2 regions of the Nocardia otitidiscaviarum genome follow, and region 1 is predicted to be linked to the other one. Evidence: riboswitches for the same ligand, from Rfam matches in the RefSeq annotation. Region 1 holds a riboswitch; the other holds the start of a gene.
What was found. Region 1 has a riboswitch for glycine ahead of gcvT (glycine cleavage system aminomethyltransferase GcvT). Riboswitches for the same ligand answer to the same signal wherever they lie in the genome.
Positions count from the first base shown of each region.

Region 2: it holds a riboswitch for glycine, as region 1 does, so the genes downstream of both, gcvP (aminomethyl-transferring glycine dehydrogenase) here and gcvT (glycine cleavage system aminomethyltransferase GcvT) in region 1, are expected to answer to the same signal.

Region 1 covers NZ_CP041695.1:3,479,535-3,487,943, forward strand. The annotation lists gene FOH10_RS15355 (VOC family protein) at 133-936, shown strand; gene FOH10_RS15360 (cutinase family protein) at 1,252-2,187, shown strand; gene FOH10_RS15365 (YhgE/Pip domain-containing protein) at 2,192-3,430, opposite strand; gene gcvH (glycine cleavage system protein GcvH) at 3,479-3,853, opposite strand; gene gcvT (glycine cleavage system aminomethyltransferase GcvT) at 3,866-4,984, opposite strand; glycine riboswitch at 5,026-5,119, opposite strand; glycine riboswitch at 5,120-5,207, opposite strand; gene FOH10_RS15380 (proline dehydrogenase family protein) at 5,347-6,315, opposite strand; gene pruA (L-glutamate gamma-semialdehyde dehydrogenase) at 6,312-7,967, opposite strand; gene FOH10_RS15390 (PucR family transcriptional regulator) at 8,078-8,409, shown strand, end outside.
Region 2 covers NZ_CP041695.1:2,643,763-2,652,171, forward strand. The annotation lists gene FOH10_RS11545 (DUF2252 domain-containing protein) at 1-264, opposite strand, end outside; gene FOH10_RS11550 (GMC oxidoreductase) at 330-2,024, opposite strand; gene FOH10_RS11555 (CDP-alcohol phosphatidyltransferase family protein) at 2,181-2,792, shown strand; gene gcvH (glycine cleavage system protein GcvH) at 2,852-3,250, shown strand; gene odhI (oxoglutarate dehydrogenase inhibitor Odhl) at 3,442-3,906, shown strand; gene ftsR (transcriptional regulator FtsR) at 3,951-4,712, shown strand; gene FOH10_RS11575 (bifunctional nuclease family protein) at 5,019-5,492, shown strand; gene FOH10_RS11580 (MerR family transcriptional regulator) at 5,676-6,239, shown strand; glycine riboswitch at 6,338-6,430, shown strand; gene gcvP (aminomethyl-transferring glycine dehydrogenase) at 6,586-8,409, shown strand, end outside.

The DNA.
Region 1 (8,409 bases):
TGCCGCGCCCGGCCCGACCGGCGTCGAATTCGCCGCACTTTCGCCCGGTCGCTACGGGCACGGTGTGGTTAGCTGATCATGTGCTGTAAGTCGGACAAATAACCCGCCCGCATGAACTCAGGAGGTCCGATCATGCCCACCCGTGATTCCGCGTGGCCGCAGGGCACACCGTGCTGGGTCGACTGCTCGGTGGACGACCCGGCCGCCGCCCGCGAGTTCTATTCGCGCCTGCTGGGGTGGGAGGTGCTCGACAGCCCGCCCGAGGCGGGCGGATACCTGATGGCGACGCTGAACGGACGCGCCGCGGCCGGAATCGGTCCGAAGATGGGCGACGGGCCCATGCCGTCTGTGTGGACCACCTACTTCGCCGCCGACGACGTGGACGCCGTCGCGGCGGCGGTCAGCGCGGCGGGCGGCACCGTGTACGCGCCGCCGTTCGACGTGATGGATGTGGGGCGCATGTGCGTGGCCGCGGACACCGACGGCGCCGTCTTCGGGGTCTGGCAGGCCAAGGCGCACACTGGGGCCGAGATCTGCAACGAACCGGGCGCGTACTGCTGGAACGAGCTGCACACCAACCGGTTCGCGCAGGCGAAGCAGTTCTACCTGAGCGTCTTCGGATGGTCGTACCACACCGTGAGCGATACCGACCGGTTCCGCTACGCCACCTTCTCCACCCCGGGTTCCGCCGCCGAGGTGGGCGGCCTCATGGACTCCACCACCATGCCCGGCGAGACGCCGTCCTACTGGCTGACCTGGTTCCAGACCGCCGATGCCGACACCAGCCTCGCCACGGCGCGCGAACTGGGCGCGAACGTGCTGATGGGCCCGGAGGACAGTGCGTTCGGGCGCATGGGCATCGTTCAGGGGCGGCAGGGTGAGGTGTTCGGACTCATCGACACCACGCGCACGGTCGGCGACGCCCCGACCAACTGATTCCGGCCCCGGAGCACCGGGCCGCGAACGACCCGGTGCCCGATCGGCACCTCGGCCCGACCGTCCGCACCTCGGCGCGACCGATCCACCGTCCGCGCGGTGCTGGACGGCCCGTGGTGATCCACCCGTTTCGGACGGTTTGCCGATCGGTCGCCGACACTTGCGATCAAACAACAACCGGACCACCCGGTTCTTGGTATCTTCTGCCCGGAGCGCCGCCGTCCACCGGGCTTGGAGCTCGGGGCGTGGATATCGCGGCGCTGTCGCGCGATCTGGAGGAGTCAGTCCGAACGTTCCGAACAAGGAGTGTGCGCCTTGTCTTTTCGAACTACCCGATCGTCCTCGACAGCGTGGGGCCTGGCCGCGGCCGCCGTGCTGGCCGCGTCCGCGGCGCTGTACACCGCGGACGCGCCACCGGCCGCCGCCGCGCCGAACGCCTGCCCCGACCTCAATGTGATCGCCGTGCCCGGCACCTGGGAGACATCCCGGGAGGACCCGGGCCAGGGCATGCTGGCCCAGGTCACCCAGGGCTTGCCGGGCAATGTGCGCACCGACTACGTGACCTATCCGGCCACCGCCCTGCCGTGGGAGGGCGCGGTCTACGGGCGGTCCAAGAAGGAGGCCGTCGACACCGCGCGCGGTCTGCTCTCCGCCACCGCGGCCCGTTGCGACGCAACGCGTTTCGCGCTCATCGGCTACAGCCAGGGCGCCGATGCGGCCGGTGATCTGGCCGCCGAGATCGGCACCGGATTCGGTGTGGTGCCGCCGGACCGGATCGCGGCGGTCGGCCTGATGTCGGATCCGCGCCGCTCCCCCGCCGACGCGCTGGTGGGCCCGCCGGTGCCCGGCGCGGGTGCGGGCGGGGCGCGTGTCGGCGGCTTCGGCTGGCTGTCGGACAAGGTGCGCACCTTCTGCGCGGAGGGTGATCTGTACTGTTCGGTGCCCAATGACGACCTCGCCGGGCGCTTCGCGGGCTTCGCCACCCAGCTGTCCGCGCCGGATCCGCTGCAGGTCGGCAATTACGCCTACACGCTGCAATCGATTCTGGCCGAGGCGCTCATTCCGGGCGGCACCGCCATTCTGGCCGCTCCGGCCGAGGATCCGGCCGGTGAGCAGTGGGTGCGCCAGGTGCAGGAATTCCTGGTCTCCGGTGTGCACCAGTCCTATCCGCGCTATGTGGTGGACGGGAGCGGTGCGACCGCCACGCACTGGCTGCACAACTGGCTGGCCGACGTGGCCGTGGCCGACTGAGCGGTCACCCCGCGGCGGCGGATGTGCGCGCCCGCAGACGGTCGTAGCCGAGGGTGGTCGCGACGCCCAGCCCGACCGCGATCGCGACGCCGAGCGTGCACATCCCCACCGCGCGCGTCAGGCCCGCGTCGGCGCGGGCGTCGAAGTACAGGATCGAACGGATGCCGAGATAGACCTGGTGCATCGGCTCGAATCGCGACAGCACCCCGTATGCCGGCGGCGTGGCCTCGATGGGCACGATGCCGCCGGACGACGGCAGCCCCAGGGCCAGGAACAGCAGCATATTGATGGGCATGCCGAGGGTGTTGAGCACCGGCAGCCGCAGTGCCGTCGCGGCGGTGGCGACCATCGTCAGAATGGTCATGGCGGTCATGCCGATGGCGAGTGCGGCGTAGGCGCTGAACAGGTAGAGCGCCGCGCGGTGGTCCATCGGCATGCCCAGGGCCGCGGCGATGAGCTGGTAGACACCGGCCATCACCACCGCCACCACGGCCGCGAGCCCCCACTTGTAGAGCAGCACCCGCCAGCGCGAGGTCCCGGTGTCGTGCGCTACGGCCGCGTCCACGCCGCCATTGATGAGCAGGCTGCCGGTGAATCCGGCGAAGACCACCAGCAGCGTGTAGTAGAAGGCCGAGATGCCATTGGCGCTGCCCGCGGGCAGCGGATGGAATTCGACGACCGACACCCGGATCGGTTCGGCGAGGGTGATCCGGGCGGCATCGGTCAGCGGCACCCCGTTCGCCCGCGCCCGGTTCAGCACGTCCGCGCCGAGTTCACGGTTGGCCCGCTCCAGCACCGGATGCACGAGCCGCGCCGCCAACGAGACCGCCGTGGCACCGGTGCGCGGATTGGTCCGGATCTCGACCACCGGCGCCGCGCCCACGCCGGTGGGCTGTTCGAGGGCGGACATCCGGGTGCTGAAGTCGGCGGGAATCACGATGGCGGCGTACGCCTTTCCCGCCGACAGCACCGATTCCGCGGTCGCGGCGTCGGTCGCCCGGAGGCTGACCTGATCCCCCCGCAGCCCGGCGGTCACCGTATCGGCCACGGCGGCGCCGTACTCGCCCCGATCCTCGTTCACCAGCAGCAGCGGGAAGTCGTGCAGATTGCGCTGCGGATCGAGAATGCTGGCCAGATACGACAGCGCCAGCAGACTCAGCAACCCCATCGCGACCAGCAGTGGAACCGCCCAGAGCTGGTGTTCTCGGCGGGGTGGGACCGGTTTCGGCGCGTCGGTCGGCACTCATCCGACGCTAGCAGCACACCTGGAGCGAACGTTCGTGGTGGGTGGTCAGTCGCCGGTCAGGGCGGCGTAGGCGGTGGCGTCCAGCAGCGCACCGGTGGATTCGACCCGCACCCGGAACAGCCAGCCCGCACCGTACGGGTCGGAGTTGACCGTATCCGGATCGTCGACGACCGCGGCATTGATCTCCACCACCTCGCCCGTCACCGGCGAGTACAGGTCGCTGACGGATTTGGTGGACTCGATCTCACCGCAGACCTCCCCCTGCGCGACGCGGTCGCCGACGGCGGGCAGTTGCACGAAGACCACGTCACCGAGCGACGAGGCGGCGAAGTCGGTGACGCCCACGGTGGCGGTGCCGTCGACGACATGCAGCCACTCATGCTCTTCGGTGTAGCTCAGATGTTCGGGAAAACCCATGATGGACGACCTCTTTCAGGAGCGGGAGTAGAAGGGCAGGGCGGTGGTCTCGACCGGTTCGCGACGGCCGCGCACGTCGATGGTCAAGGCGGTGCCGGGGGCCGCGTGGTCGCTGTCCACCATGGCCATGGCGATGGGCACGCCCAGGGTGGGAGAAAGCGCACCGCTGGTGACCACGCCGACCGCTCGGTCGTCGGCGTAGATCTCGTAGCCGTGGCGTCCGGCGCGGCGGCCGGATCCGATGAGCCCCACCAGCGTTCGGCCGCCGCCCGCCTGCTCGCGGGCGGCCAGGGCGGTGCGCCCGACGAAAGTGCCCGGCTTGTCGAACTTCACGACCCGGCCGAGGCCGACCTCGAACGGCGTCACACCGACATGGAGTTCATTGCCGTACAACGGCATTCCCGCCTCCAACCGCAGGGTGTCGCGGCAGGCCAGACCCGCGGGCAGCAGGCCGTGCGCTGCCCCGGCCGCGCTCAGCGCCCGCCAGACGTCGGCGGCCCGCTCGGGCGCGCAGTACACCTCGAAACCGTCCTCACCGGTGTAGCCGGTGCGTGCCAGCAGCACATCGACTCCGGCGATCCGGGCGGGCATGCCGGCGTAGTACTTCAGCGGACTCGGATCGACATCGGTCACGGCGCCGACGATCGCCGCCGAGCGCGGCCCCTGCACCGCGATGAGGGCGTAGTCGGTCGAACGGTTCGCCACCTCGGCGGCGAAGCCGTGCGCCCGATCACGCAGCAGGATGTAGACGATCTCGGCATTGGCGGCATTGGCGACCACCAGGAACCGCTGCTCGGCCAGCCGGTACACCACCAGATCGTCGAGGACGCCACCGTTGTCGTGGCAGAGCATGGTGTAGCGGGCGCGACCGACCGGCACCGCCGACAGCCGCCCGACCAGTGCGAAGTCCAGCATGCGCGCGGCCTCCGGCCCGGACACCTCGATCTCGCCCATATGCGAGAGGTCGAAGATCCCGGCGGCCTCCCGCACCGCGCGGTGCTCGGCGAGTTCGCTGCCGTAGCGCACGGGCATGCGCCATCCGGCGAAGTCGATGAAGACGGCGCCGTGCTCGGCGTGGACGGCTTCCAAGGGTGACGACGTGCGGGTGGGCACGCCGTCGCGAGCGACAGTCATGGGAGGTCCTCGAGTCGACCGGGACGCAACCCGGTGTCCGGAACTCCCCCTCTGTCATGGGACCTGAGAGCTTCACCGCCGCAGGCGGTTTGCACCGTGGGTGAGGCGCTCGGTGCGCCTGCTTTCCAGAGTGGCCTGGTCGATGCGGTACCTGTACCTGAGAGATTCCGGGGAGTTTGCTCCTTCGGCGCCCCGCTGCCGGGGACTCTCCCGCTACGACTCGTCGCGGCCCGATATGCGGTTGTGGCGGTCAGCATAGGCGAAGACCGCGCGCGAGGCATCCTTCGCCCCGCGCGCGGTCGCCGATCCCGGTGGGTGCGGCGGTCTTGGCGTCGGGTCACGCGGCACCGCGCCGGGTCGGTTCACTTCCGCGGTGCCGCCGCCCGCAGGAAGAACATGAGGTTGGCGGGCCGCTCGGCCAGGCGCCGCACGAAGTAGGCGTACCACTGGTCGCCGAAGGGCACGTACACCCGCAGCCGCTGTCCCAGTCCCGTCAGCCGGGCCTGTTCGTCCGCGCGCACGCCGTAGAGCATCTGGTATTCGAAGTCGTCGGTGCCTCGCCGCGCGGTGGTGGCCAACAGCCCGGCCGACCCGATCAGGGCCGGATCGTGGGTGGCGACCATGGGATACCCCTTGCCCGCCATGAGGATGCGCAGGCAGCGCAGGTAGGCCGCGTCCACGTCGCGGCGGCCGCGGTGGGCGACGGTCGCGGGTTCGTCGTAGGCGCCCTTGCACAGCCGGATGCGCGCGCCCGCGTCGGCGAACTCCTCGCAGTCGGCCTCGGTGCGGCGCAGATACGCCTGGAGCACCGTACCCACCGTGTCCGGGTGGTCGCGGCGCAGTTCGCGCACGATGGCCAGGGTGGAATCGGTGGTGGTGTGGTCCTCGGCGTCGAAGGTCACCCAGATGTCCCGCGCGGCGGCGGCCTCGACAATCGTGCGGGCGTGGGCGAGGGCGGTGTCCTGCCCGGTACCGGGCAGCGACCGGCCGAGGGCCGACAGCTTGACCGACACCTCGAGTGGCCGCGGACGGTCGTCCGGCGTATCGGACCCGAGTTCCGACAGGGCGCGCAGCAGCGTCTCGTATTCACGCACCACCTGCCGGGCCTGTTCGGGGCGGGTGATGTCCTCGCCGAGATAGTCGACGGTGACCGAGCGGTGCTGCTGCCGCAGTGCCCGCACCACCGCCAGCACGGCGGCGGTGGTGTCGCCCGCGACGAAGCGGTCGACGAGGCCACGGGTCACCGGCATGCGGGTGACGGCCCGCTCGAGGCGCGCCGAACGCGCGGCGGTCAGCAGCGCCGGTCGCAGCGGATTGCGCGACATGCTCATCGTCCCTCCTCGGATTCCGTTCGCTGGTGCGGATATTCGTGCGATCGGGCGGGGACGAACGTCTCTTTGATCGAGCGCGGCGAGGTCCAGCGCAGCAGGTTCAGCGGCGATCCGGCCTTGTCGTTGGTGCCCGACGCGCGTGCGCCGCCGAACGGCTGCTGCCCCACCACCGCACCGGTGGGCTTGTCGTTGACGTAGAAGTTCCCGGCCGCGAAACGCAACGCCGCGCCGGCCTTGTCGATGGCGTGGCGGTCCTGGGCGAGGATCGCCCCGGTGAGCGCGTACCCGCTGCCGGAGTCGACCATCCGCAGTACCTCGTCGAAGGCGTCGGCGCGGCCGTCGTCGTAGACGTGCAGGGCGAGAATCGGTCCGAAGTACTCGGTGGCGAAGGCCGCGTCGGTGGGATCGTCACCGAGCAGCAGGGTCGGCGCGATGAAGTAGCCGACGCTGTCGTCGTAGGTGCCGCCCGCCGCGATGGTCAGTCCGGCGGTGGCCTTGGCCCGCTCGATGGCGGCGGCATTGCGGTCGAAGGCACGGCGATCGATCACGGCCCCACCGAAATTCGTGAAGTCCGTGATATCGCCGTAGGTCAGCGAACCGATCCGGCCGATCAGCTCGTCACCCATGCGTGCCCACAGCGAACGGGGGACGAAGGCGCGCGAGGCGGCCGAGCACTTCTGCCCCTGGTATTCGTACGCGCCGCGGATCAGCGCGGTGATCAGGGCCTCCGGGTCGGCGGAGGGATGGGCGAGCACGAAATCCTTGCCGCCGGTCTCGCCGACCAGTCTCGGGTAGCCGTGGTAGCGCTCGATGCGGCTGCCGACCTCGCGCCACAGGTGCTGGAAGGTGCTGGTGGAGCCGGTGAAGTGGATGCCGGCGAGCCGTGGATCGTGCAGCGTCACCTCGGAGACCTCGGGGCCGTACCCGTGCACGAGATTGATCACGCCCGGCGGCAGTCCGGCGGCCTCGAGCAGGCGCATGGTGTGGTAGGCGGCCACGGCCTGGGTGACGGAGGGCTTCCACACCACGGTGTTGCCCATGAGCGCGGGGGCGGTCGGCAGATTGCCCGCGATGGCCGTGAAGTTGAACGGCGTCACGGCGTAGACGAACCCTTCCAGGGGGCGGTGGTCCATCCGGTTCCACACCCCCGGCGCGGAATCGGGCTGCTCCGCCAGGATCTGTCGCGCGAAGTGCACATTGAACCGCCAGAAGTCCACCAGTTCGCAGGGTGCGTCGATCTCGGCCTGGTATGCGGTCTTGGATTGACCCAACATGGTTGCGGCGGCGATGGTTTCGCGCCAGGGACCGGCCAGCAGGTCGGCGGCGCGCAGGAAGACCGCCGCGCGTTCGTCGAAGGGCAGTTCCCGCCACGCGGGTGCGGCGGTCGTGGCCGCCTCGACGGCGGCCCGCGCATCGGCCGCGTTCGCCGTGGTCAGCGTACCGAGTACGGCGGCGTGCCGATGGGGTTGCACCACATCGACGCGCTCTCCGCCTCCGGTCCGATGCACGCCGTCGATGACGTGCCGAATATCGGTGGGCTCGGCCGACAGTGTGTCGAGCGCCGTGCGCAGGCGGGCCCGTTCGGGGCTGCTCGGCGCGTACTGATTGACCGGTTCGTTGGTCGGTGCGGGCACCGTGGTGATCGCGTCCATGTCGAGCAATAAACCCGAAAACCGCCCCCCTGTGATTGGCCGATCGGATGAAATGAGACAGAGGATTTCGTTCGATGCGATGACGAGGATGAGCATGCGACTATCGCTGGATGGCAGCCGTGCGTAGTTCCATTCCCTTGGCCGAGCTGCTGTCCGCGCTGACCGATGCCGTCGCCGAACTCGTGGACGCCCCCGCGGGCACCGCGGTCGGCATCGGTTCGGTCGCCTTCCTGGATACCGGCGATTTGACCGCCGAACCCCCACCCGCCCGTGCGCTGCCGCACCTGTTTCTCCAGGTCAGCGTGAGCATCGAGGACGCCGTCCGCTGGCTCGAGCTGCTCGCCGACGGCTGCCCCGCCGAGCTGCGGCCGCGCGCGGTCTTCATCAAGGACGCCGACACCCTGCCCGATGTGCGCGCCGCCGCCCGCGCGGCCGGTGTGGC
Region 2 (8,409 bases), 840 kb from region 1:
CACCGGGGCGGGCGCCAGATCCGCCGCCATCAGACCGGCGCAGCCGCGGAAGAACGCGAACGGCGAGGCGACCATGCGGCCCATCCGCAGCGGGATCAGATGGTCGAGCCGACCGCGATTGCTGGCCTCGAGGAAGTCGAGCACGCCGGGGCGGTCGGGAGCGACGGCATCCCGGTCCCGCGCGGACAGCGGAGTGCGCTCGCGCAGCGCCCGGCCCCGGGCCAGCACCTCATCCGCCGCGACGGGGGAGCGGAAGTCGATCATGTTGGCGCACACGAGATGCCAACCTACCCGCGCCCACTCGCCGCGTCATCCCGGCCGCCCCGGGGTCAGTGCCCCGACACCGGCGCATCGGTCGGGAAGATGGGCAGTCGCAGCGCGCCGGGCGCGGTGTCCGGCACCGTCGGACGCCGGGGCGCGACCGGGGCGATGCGCCGGTACGGCTGTCCCAGTTCCGGGCGCGGATCGGGCTCGCCGCGATTGGGCCAGAACGCCATGGCCCGCTCCGCCTGCGCGGTGATGGTGAGCGAGGGGTTCACGCCCAGATTCGCGGTCACCGCCGAACCGTCGGCGATGTGCAGGCCCGGATGGCCGAAGACCCGCTGATACGGATCGACCACGCCGGTGTTCGGATCGGTGCCGATCACGCAGCCGCCGATGTAGTGGGCGGTGGCCGGGATATTGAACACGTCCATGATCAGCGAGTGCACATCGCCGTCGACCTTCTCGCCGAAGCGGCGGCCCACGTCGTGGGCCAGCGGGATCCAGGTCGGGTTGGGTTCGCCGGTGCCCTGGCGGGTCTTGAGCTGCCCCCATCTGCGGAAGGAGGTCAGCGAATTGTCCAGCGACTGCATGACCAGCAGGATCACCGACTTCTCCGAGGCGCGGTGGGCGTTGAGACTGCGCGCGAAGACGATCGGGTGCAGCAGGATGGCCAGCAGGAAGCGCAGGAAGCGGAACGCCCCGCCGTCCACGATGGGCACCGACAGCGGGAACAGCCCGTTCTGCCCCTTGCCGTAGTGGCAGACCTCGATATGGGTGTTGGGCTCGGGATGGATGGACGAGGTGATGGCGATGCCCTGGGCGAAATCGTCGCGCGCCTTGCTGACCACATTGAGAATGGCCTCGGAGTTGGAGCGGGTCAGCTCACCCAGCCGCGGCGAGAGCCGGGGCAGCACCCCTTCGTCGCGCATCTGGTGCAGCAGCTTCTGGGTGCCGAGCGCGGCCGCGGCGAACACCACCTGTTCGGCGGTGAAGACCTTGCGCCCCTTGCGGATCCAGCGGTCGGAGCGCTGGGTCTCGATGGCGTACCCGCCGCCCGCGATGGGCCGCACCCGGGTGGCGGTGGTGAGTTCGAAGACGTGCGCCCCGGCCTGTTCGGCCAGGTAGAGGTAGTTCTTCACGGTGGTGTTCTTGGCGTTGTGCGGGCAGCCGGTGAAGCAGCGCGCGCAGTGCACGCAGCCGCTGCGGCGCGGTCCGACGCCGCCGAAGTACGGGTCGTCCACCTCCGCGCCCGGATTCTCCTCGTTGAAGAACACGCCCACCCGGGTGGGGTGGAAGGTGTCGGCGACCCCGAGATCCTCGGCGACGGAACGGATCACGTCGTCGGCGGGCGTCAGGCGCGGATTCGGTTCCACCCCGAGCATGCGCTGGGCCTGGTCGTAGTAGGGCGCGAGTTCGGTCCGCCAGTCGGTGATGTGCGCCCACTGCCGGTCGGCGTAGAAGTCCGGCAGTGGCTCGTAGAGGGTGTTGCCGTAGATCAGCGAGCCGCCGCCCACCCCGGAGGCGGAGAACACCGCGCACTTGCCGAGCACGCTGATCCGCTGGGTTCCGGTCATCCCGAGTCGTGGCGCCCAGATGGATTTGCGCACATTCCAGTTCGTCTTGGGCAGGTTCTCCGGGGTCCAGCGGCGGCCGGACTCCAGCACCGCCACCCGATATCCCTTCTCGGTCAACCGCAGCGCGCTCACGCTGCCGCCGAATCCGGAACCGATCACAACGACGTCGTAGTCGAAGTCGGGCATGCTCTTCCTCTCGCGCAGCACCCAGTGGAAATGAGACGAATCGAAACTCATTCTCTCATTCGAAGACTATGGCAGCGACCATACTGTGATCCAACCACGCCCGGTGGTCGGCGTGCCCGGATGGCGATAACACCGTGATTGAGGTATGCACGGCCTGTGACATCCGAACGGAACGCCGAATCGGTGTTCGGCGACCGCATTCTGACCGTGCCGAACGTGCTCAGCGTCATCCGGCTGGTCGGCGTTCCGGTCTTCCTGTGGCTGCTGCTGGTGCGGGAGGCCGACGGGTGGGCGTTCGCGCTGCTGGTGGTCAGCGGGGTCACCGACTTCCTGGACGGCAAGCTGGCGCGCCTTCTCGACCAGTCCTCCCGGCTGGGCGCGCTGCTGGACCCGCTGGTGGACCGGCTCTACCTGGTGGCGACGCTGGGCGGCTTCCTGATTCGCGGCATCCTGCCCTGGTGGGTGGTGGCGATACTGATCGGCCGGGATGTGATCTTGACGGTCACGCTGGGGGTGTACAAACGGCGCGACCTGCCCCCGCCCGAGGTGATCTACCTGGGCAAAGCCGCCACCTTCGCGCTCATGTCGGCGCTGCCGTGGCTGCTGGCCGGTCAGATGGACTGGGCGGCCGCGGGTTTCGGGGCGGCCTTCGGCGGGGCACTATTGGTCTGGGGCACGGTGGTCTACGTGTGGACAGGCATCCTCTACGTCGGCAAGGCGGTTGCCGTGGCCCGCGCCGTACCGGCCGTGCCACGGGTCACCCCGTAGCGGCTAGGGTGTTGCCGACACAACGACAACTCGGGAGTACATCTGTTGAAAGGACGCCTGTGACCGACCTACCCCAGGATCTGCGCTACACCGAGGAACATGAATGGGTGGCCAAGGTCGGCCCGACCCGGGTGCGGGTGGGCATCACCGACTACGCGCAGTCACAGCTCGGTGACGTCGTATTCGTGCAGCTGCCGGAGGTGGACAAGGATGTGGCAGCCGGGGACAGCATCGCGGAGGTGGAGTCGACCAAGAGCGTGAGCGACATCTACGCGCCGCTGGCCGCCAAAGTCGTTGCCGTGAACGAAGATCTGGTGTCCTCGCCCGAGACGATCAATTCCGATCCCTATGGCGACGGCTGGATGTTCGAACTCGAGCTCGATGATGCCGACGGTGTGGACGCGGTACTCGGCGAGCTGCTGGATGCCGCAGGTTATCAAGGAGTTATCGGGGGCTGAAGGAGCCTTCACAGTTCTACCTGCACGGGCACGCCCCGGCAGGGTACGGTCAATGCCAACAGATGATCCGGCAGCCGGTGCTCGGAGTTTTCGCACCTCACCCGTCCGAGGGCGAGAGCGGCCCCGGTGGCCGAGTAGCTGAAGGCATCAACTGCTTGCATGGATTATTCGGTTCGAGGAGGAGAGCAAGGGTGAGCGAGCACAAAGACCCGGTTTACGGGGAGAGCGCGGCTGAGACCACATCGGTGTTCCGCGCTGATTTCCTGAACGAGGTCGAACCTCGCACCGAGCAGACCGGCGAGCAGCCGGTAGGGGTCGAGGGTCTGCCCGCGGGGGCGGCCCTGCTGGTTGTGAAGCGCGGCCCGAACGCCGGTTCGCGATTTCTGCTGGATCAGCCCACCACGTCCGCGGGGCGCCACCCCGACAGCGACATCTTTCTCGACGATGTCACCGTCAGCCGCCGCCACGCCGAGTTCCGGCAGGACGACGACACCTTCCAGGTGGTCGATGTGGGCAGCCTGAACGGCACGTATGTGAATCGGGAGCCGGTGGACTCCTCGGAGCTGCAGAACGGCGACGAGGTGCAGATCGGCAAGTTCCGGCTGGTCTTCCTGACCGGTCCGCGTCCGCAATCGAGTGACGCGGGCGCGCTATAGGACCGAGCGGAATGACAGGCGCAGCGCAGTGGACGCGCGGAGGTATGTCGATCGGCTCCGTGCTGGATCTCCTGCGTCCGGACTTTCCGGACATCACCATCTCGAAGATCCGATTCCTCGAATCGGAGGGACTGATCAGCCCGGAGCGCACCCCGTCGGGTTACCGCAGGTTCGCGGTGCACGACGTGGAGCGGCTCCGGTTCGTGCTGACCGCGCAGCGGGACCAGTACCTGCCGCTGAAGGTGATCAAGGAACAACTCGAGGCGATCGACAAGGGGGCCGCCACGCTCGGGGTGCGGGAAGCTCGCGCCCGAGCGGGCGGCGGGGGAGTCGACGCGGTGAACGGATCCGCGCCCACCGACGGTGCGGGCCGCCTGCGGCGGCTCGGGGTCGTGCCCGGTGAGGTATCGCCCGAGGAACTCCGGTTCGATCACGAGATCCGGGTTACTCGGGCGGACCTGATCGACCAGGCCGGTATCGACGAGAAGTTCCTTCAGGAGCTGATCCGCGCCGGACTGATCACCCCCGGCGCGGCCGGTTTCTTCGACACCGACGCGGTGACGCTGGCCCGCACCGCGCAGGCATTGAGTGAATTCGGTTTGGAGGCACGGCATCTGCGCGCCTTCAAGCTGGCGGCGGATCGAGAGGCGGCGCTGGTGGCCCAGATCGCCGCCCCGATCGCCAAGAGTCGGGACGAGGACGCGCGCGCCCGCGCGGAGGAGACGGTGCGGGAGTTGGCGGCATTGTCGCTGACCCTGCACACCTGCCTGGTGAAGACCGCCGTGCGCGCTTCCCTCGGCGGCTGAGATCCTCGCCCTGTGTGTCGGGCACGGTGTCGGTGCCGACGCGTATTGTGGCTCTTACGTCAGCAATGGCGTTCCGGACCGCCCAGCAGGTGGCCGGGTCATCAATGCCTGTGGAGAGTCGGGCGCCGGCCAGTTCCCAACGGGGACTGGTGGAACCGGACTCGGCGAAGCAGGAATCCGCACCGATTCGGTGTGGGGACACCCGAGAAGGGTGGTGTCGGAGGAAAATGGCCGACGCGCTTTAGACTCGGTGATACGGCACCGAGCGGCAGGGCGGCAGCCGGGCGAGTTTATGGGAGGCGTGCCATGAGCGAAATGCGTGTGATCGGCATCCGTGTCGAGCAGCCACAGAACCAGCCCGTGCTGTTGCTTCGCGAGGTATCCGGCGACCGATACCTACCCATCTGGATCGGGCAGGCCGAGGCGACGGCGATAGTGCTCGAACAGGAGGGCGTCACGCCCATCCGTCCGCTGACCCACGATCTGGTCAAGATCCTCATCAAGGAGTTGGGCCACACCTTGAAGGAGGTGCGGATCGTGGATCTGCAGGAGGGCACCTTCTACGCCGATCTGGTCTTCGAGAACGGTCCGCGCATCTCGGCGCGGCCGTCGGACTCGGTCGCCATCGCATTGCGGGTGGGCTGCCCGATCTACGCCGAGGAGGCGGTGCTCGAGGAGGCCGGGCTGGTCATGCCGGACGAGCGCGAGGACGAGGTCGAGAAGTTCAAGGAATTCCTCGAATCGGTTTCGCCGGACGACTTCAAGGCGACCGACAGCTGAGTGGCCGATCCGATACGGAAACGTGTCTCGACCTCAGGTTTAGGGTGAGAAACACGCGGTCGAGCAGGCTTGGTCGGATGCCGATACTGCCGGGACAATCGGGAGAGTAGCCTCGATAGTTAGGCCATTCGCTCCAGTATTGATGACGAGCCCTGATAGGCCACGGTAGTGAGGGAGTAGTCAGTGGGAGATCAACCGCAAGACGTGGTACAGCCAGGGCTGTTCCCCGATGACACGGTGCCCGATGATCTGGTTGGCTACCGAGTTCCCACTGCGTGCCAGGCGGCGGGAATCACCTATCGCCAACTCGACTATTGGGCACGCACCGGACTGGTCGCTCCGTCCATTCGCACCGCCACCGGATCCGGCAGCCAGCGCCTGTACTCGTTCAAGGACATCCTGGTCCTCAAGATCGTGAAGCGCCTGCTCGACGCGGGCATCTCGCTGCAGAACATCCGCATCGCGGTCGACCATCTGCGCAGCCGCGGTGTCGAGGATCTGGCGGGCATCACGCTCTTCTCCGACGGCACCACCGTCTACGAGTGCACCTCGCCCGAGGAGGTCGTGGATCTGCTCCAGGGCGGCCAGGGCGTCTTCGGCATCGCCGTCAGCGGCGCCATGCGCGAATTGACCGGCGCGATAGCCAATTTCCCGGCCGAACGCGCCGAGGAGGGCAATGCCACCGACCGCCCGGAGGACGAACTCGCCTTCCGGCGCAAGGCCCGCCTCAACGCCAAGACCGGTTAGCGATTCGATAGCGGCATCGCGCGACGCGCCGCCCCAGGTGTGAAATCGGCCCAGGCAACAATCCTGTAACCAGGGTCGGCATACACTGGGCGGTGCGTCGCCGCCGTGCGGGAGAGTTCCGGGACCACCGGACGCCGAAGGAGCAGCACCTCCCCGTCAATCTCTCAGGCACCAGGGACCGTACGGAGATTCGACGCCTCTGGAAAGCGGTGGTCCGCGACCACCCGCCCATGGGGAAAGGGCACCGCTCACCCGGCGGACCCGAATCTCTCAGGCTCCACGACAGAGGGGGAGGGCACCCGACTGTCGACCCCGTCGGTCGACCCGCCCGAACCTTGGAGCTGCCGTGCAGAATCGATCCTTCGCCGACCGCCATATCGGACCCGATCGCGGCGAAACCGACCGCATCCTGTCCGCCATCGGCATCGGATCCCTGGACGAGCTGGCCGAACGGGCCGTGCCCGCCAGCATTCTCGACGCCGCCGCCACCAACGGCCTGGCCGCGCTGCCGCCCGCGATGAGCGAGCACGAGGCACTCGCCGAACTGGCCGCGCTGGCCGCGTCCAACACCGTCGCCACCAGCATGATCGGCCTCGGCTACTACGACACCCTCACTCCGCCGGTGCTGGTGCGCAACCTGCTCGAGAACCCGGCCTGGTACACCGCCTACACCCCGTATCAGCCGGAGATCTCGCAGGGCCGCCTGGAGGCGCTGCTCAACTTCCAGACCATGGTGTCGGATCTGACCGGGATGGAGGTGGCCAACGCCTCCATGCTGGACGAGGCCACCGCCGCCGCCGAAGCCATGACGCTGCTGCAGCGCGCCAACCGCAAGTCGAAGTCGTCGCGACTGCTCATCGACACCGATCTGTTCCCGCAGACCCGGACCGTGCTGTACACCCGCGCCGAACCGCTCGGGATCGAGATCGTGGAGGCCGACCTCGCCGCGGGCGAACTGCCCGAGGGCGACTTCTTCGGCGTGCTGGCGCAACTGCCGGGCGCGTCGGGCCGCATCGTGGACTGGCAGCCGCTCATCGACGCCGCCCACGAGCGTGGCGCACTGGTGGGCATCGGCGCGGACCTGCTGGCCCTGACACTGCTCACCCCGCCCGGCGAACAGGGCGCGGACGCCTGCTTCGGCACCACCCAGCGCTTCGGCGTGCCCCTGGGCTTCGGCGGCCCGCACGCCGGATATCTGGCCGTGCACTCCGCGCACGCCCGTCAGCTGCCGGGCCGACTGGTCGGCGTCTCGGTGGACGCCGACGGCAGCCTCGCCTACCGCCTCGCGTTGCAGACCCGCGAACAGCACATCCGCCGCGAGAAGGCCACCTCCAATATCTGCACCGCCCAGGTGCTGCTGGCCATCGTGGCCGCCATGTACGCCTCCTACCACGGCGCCGACGGGCTGCGCGCCATCGCCCGCCGGGTGCACGGGCACGCGCAGTGGCTGGCCGCCGGACTCGGCGACGCCGTGGTGCACCAGCGCTTCTTCGACACGGTGCTGGTGAAGGTGCCGGGCGGCGCGGAGGCCATCGTGGCCAAGGCCAAGGGCGCGGGCATCAACCTGCGCCTGGTGGACGCCGACCATGTCGGCATCGCCTGCGACGAGGCCACCACCGACGCGCACGTGGTGGCGGTGCTCGACTGCTTCGGCGCGGAGATCCCGGTCGGCCCCGAGGGCGCGCTGCTGCACGGTGCGCAGCGCCCGCACATCGAGAACCGCACCTCGGAGTTCCTCACCGCCCCCGCGTTCACCAGGTACCACACCGAAACCGCCATGCTGCGCTACCTGCGCGCGCTGTCGGACAAGGACATCGCGCTGGACCGCAGCATGATTCCGCTGGGCTCGTGCACCATGAAGCTCAATGCCACCGCGGAAATGGAGTCCATCACCTGGCCGGGCTTCAACCGCGTGCACCCGTACGCCCCCGTCGAGGACGCCCCGGGCCTGCGCCGTCTCATCGCGGATCTGGAGGGCTGGCTGACGGCGGTCACCGGCTACGACCGGGTTTCGTTGCAGCCCAACGCCGGTAGCCAGGGCGAGTACGCGGGTCTGCTCGCCATCCGCCGCTACCATCTGGACCGCGGCGACACCCACCGCGACACCTGCCTGATCCCGTCCAGCGCGCACGGCACCAACGCCGCCTCGGCCGCCATGGTCGGCATGCGC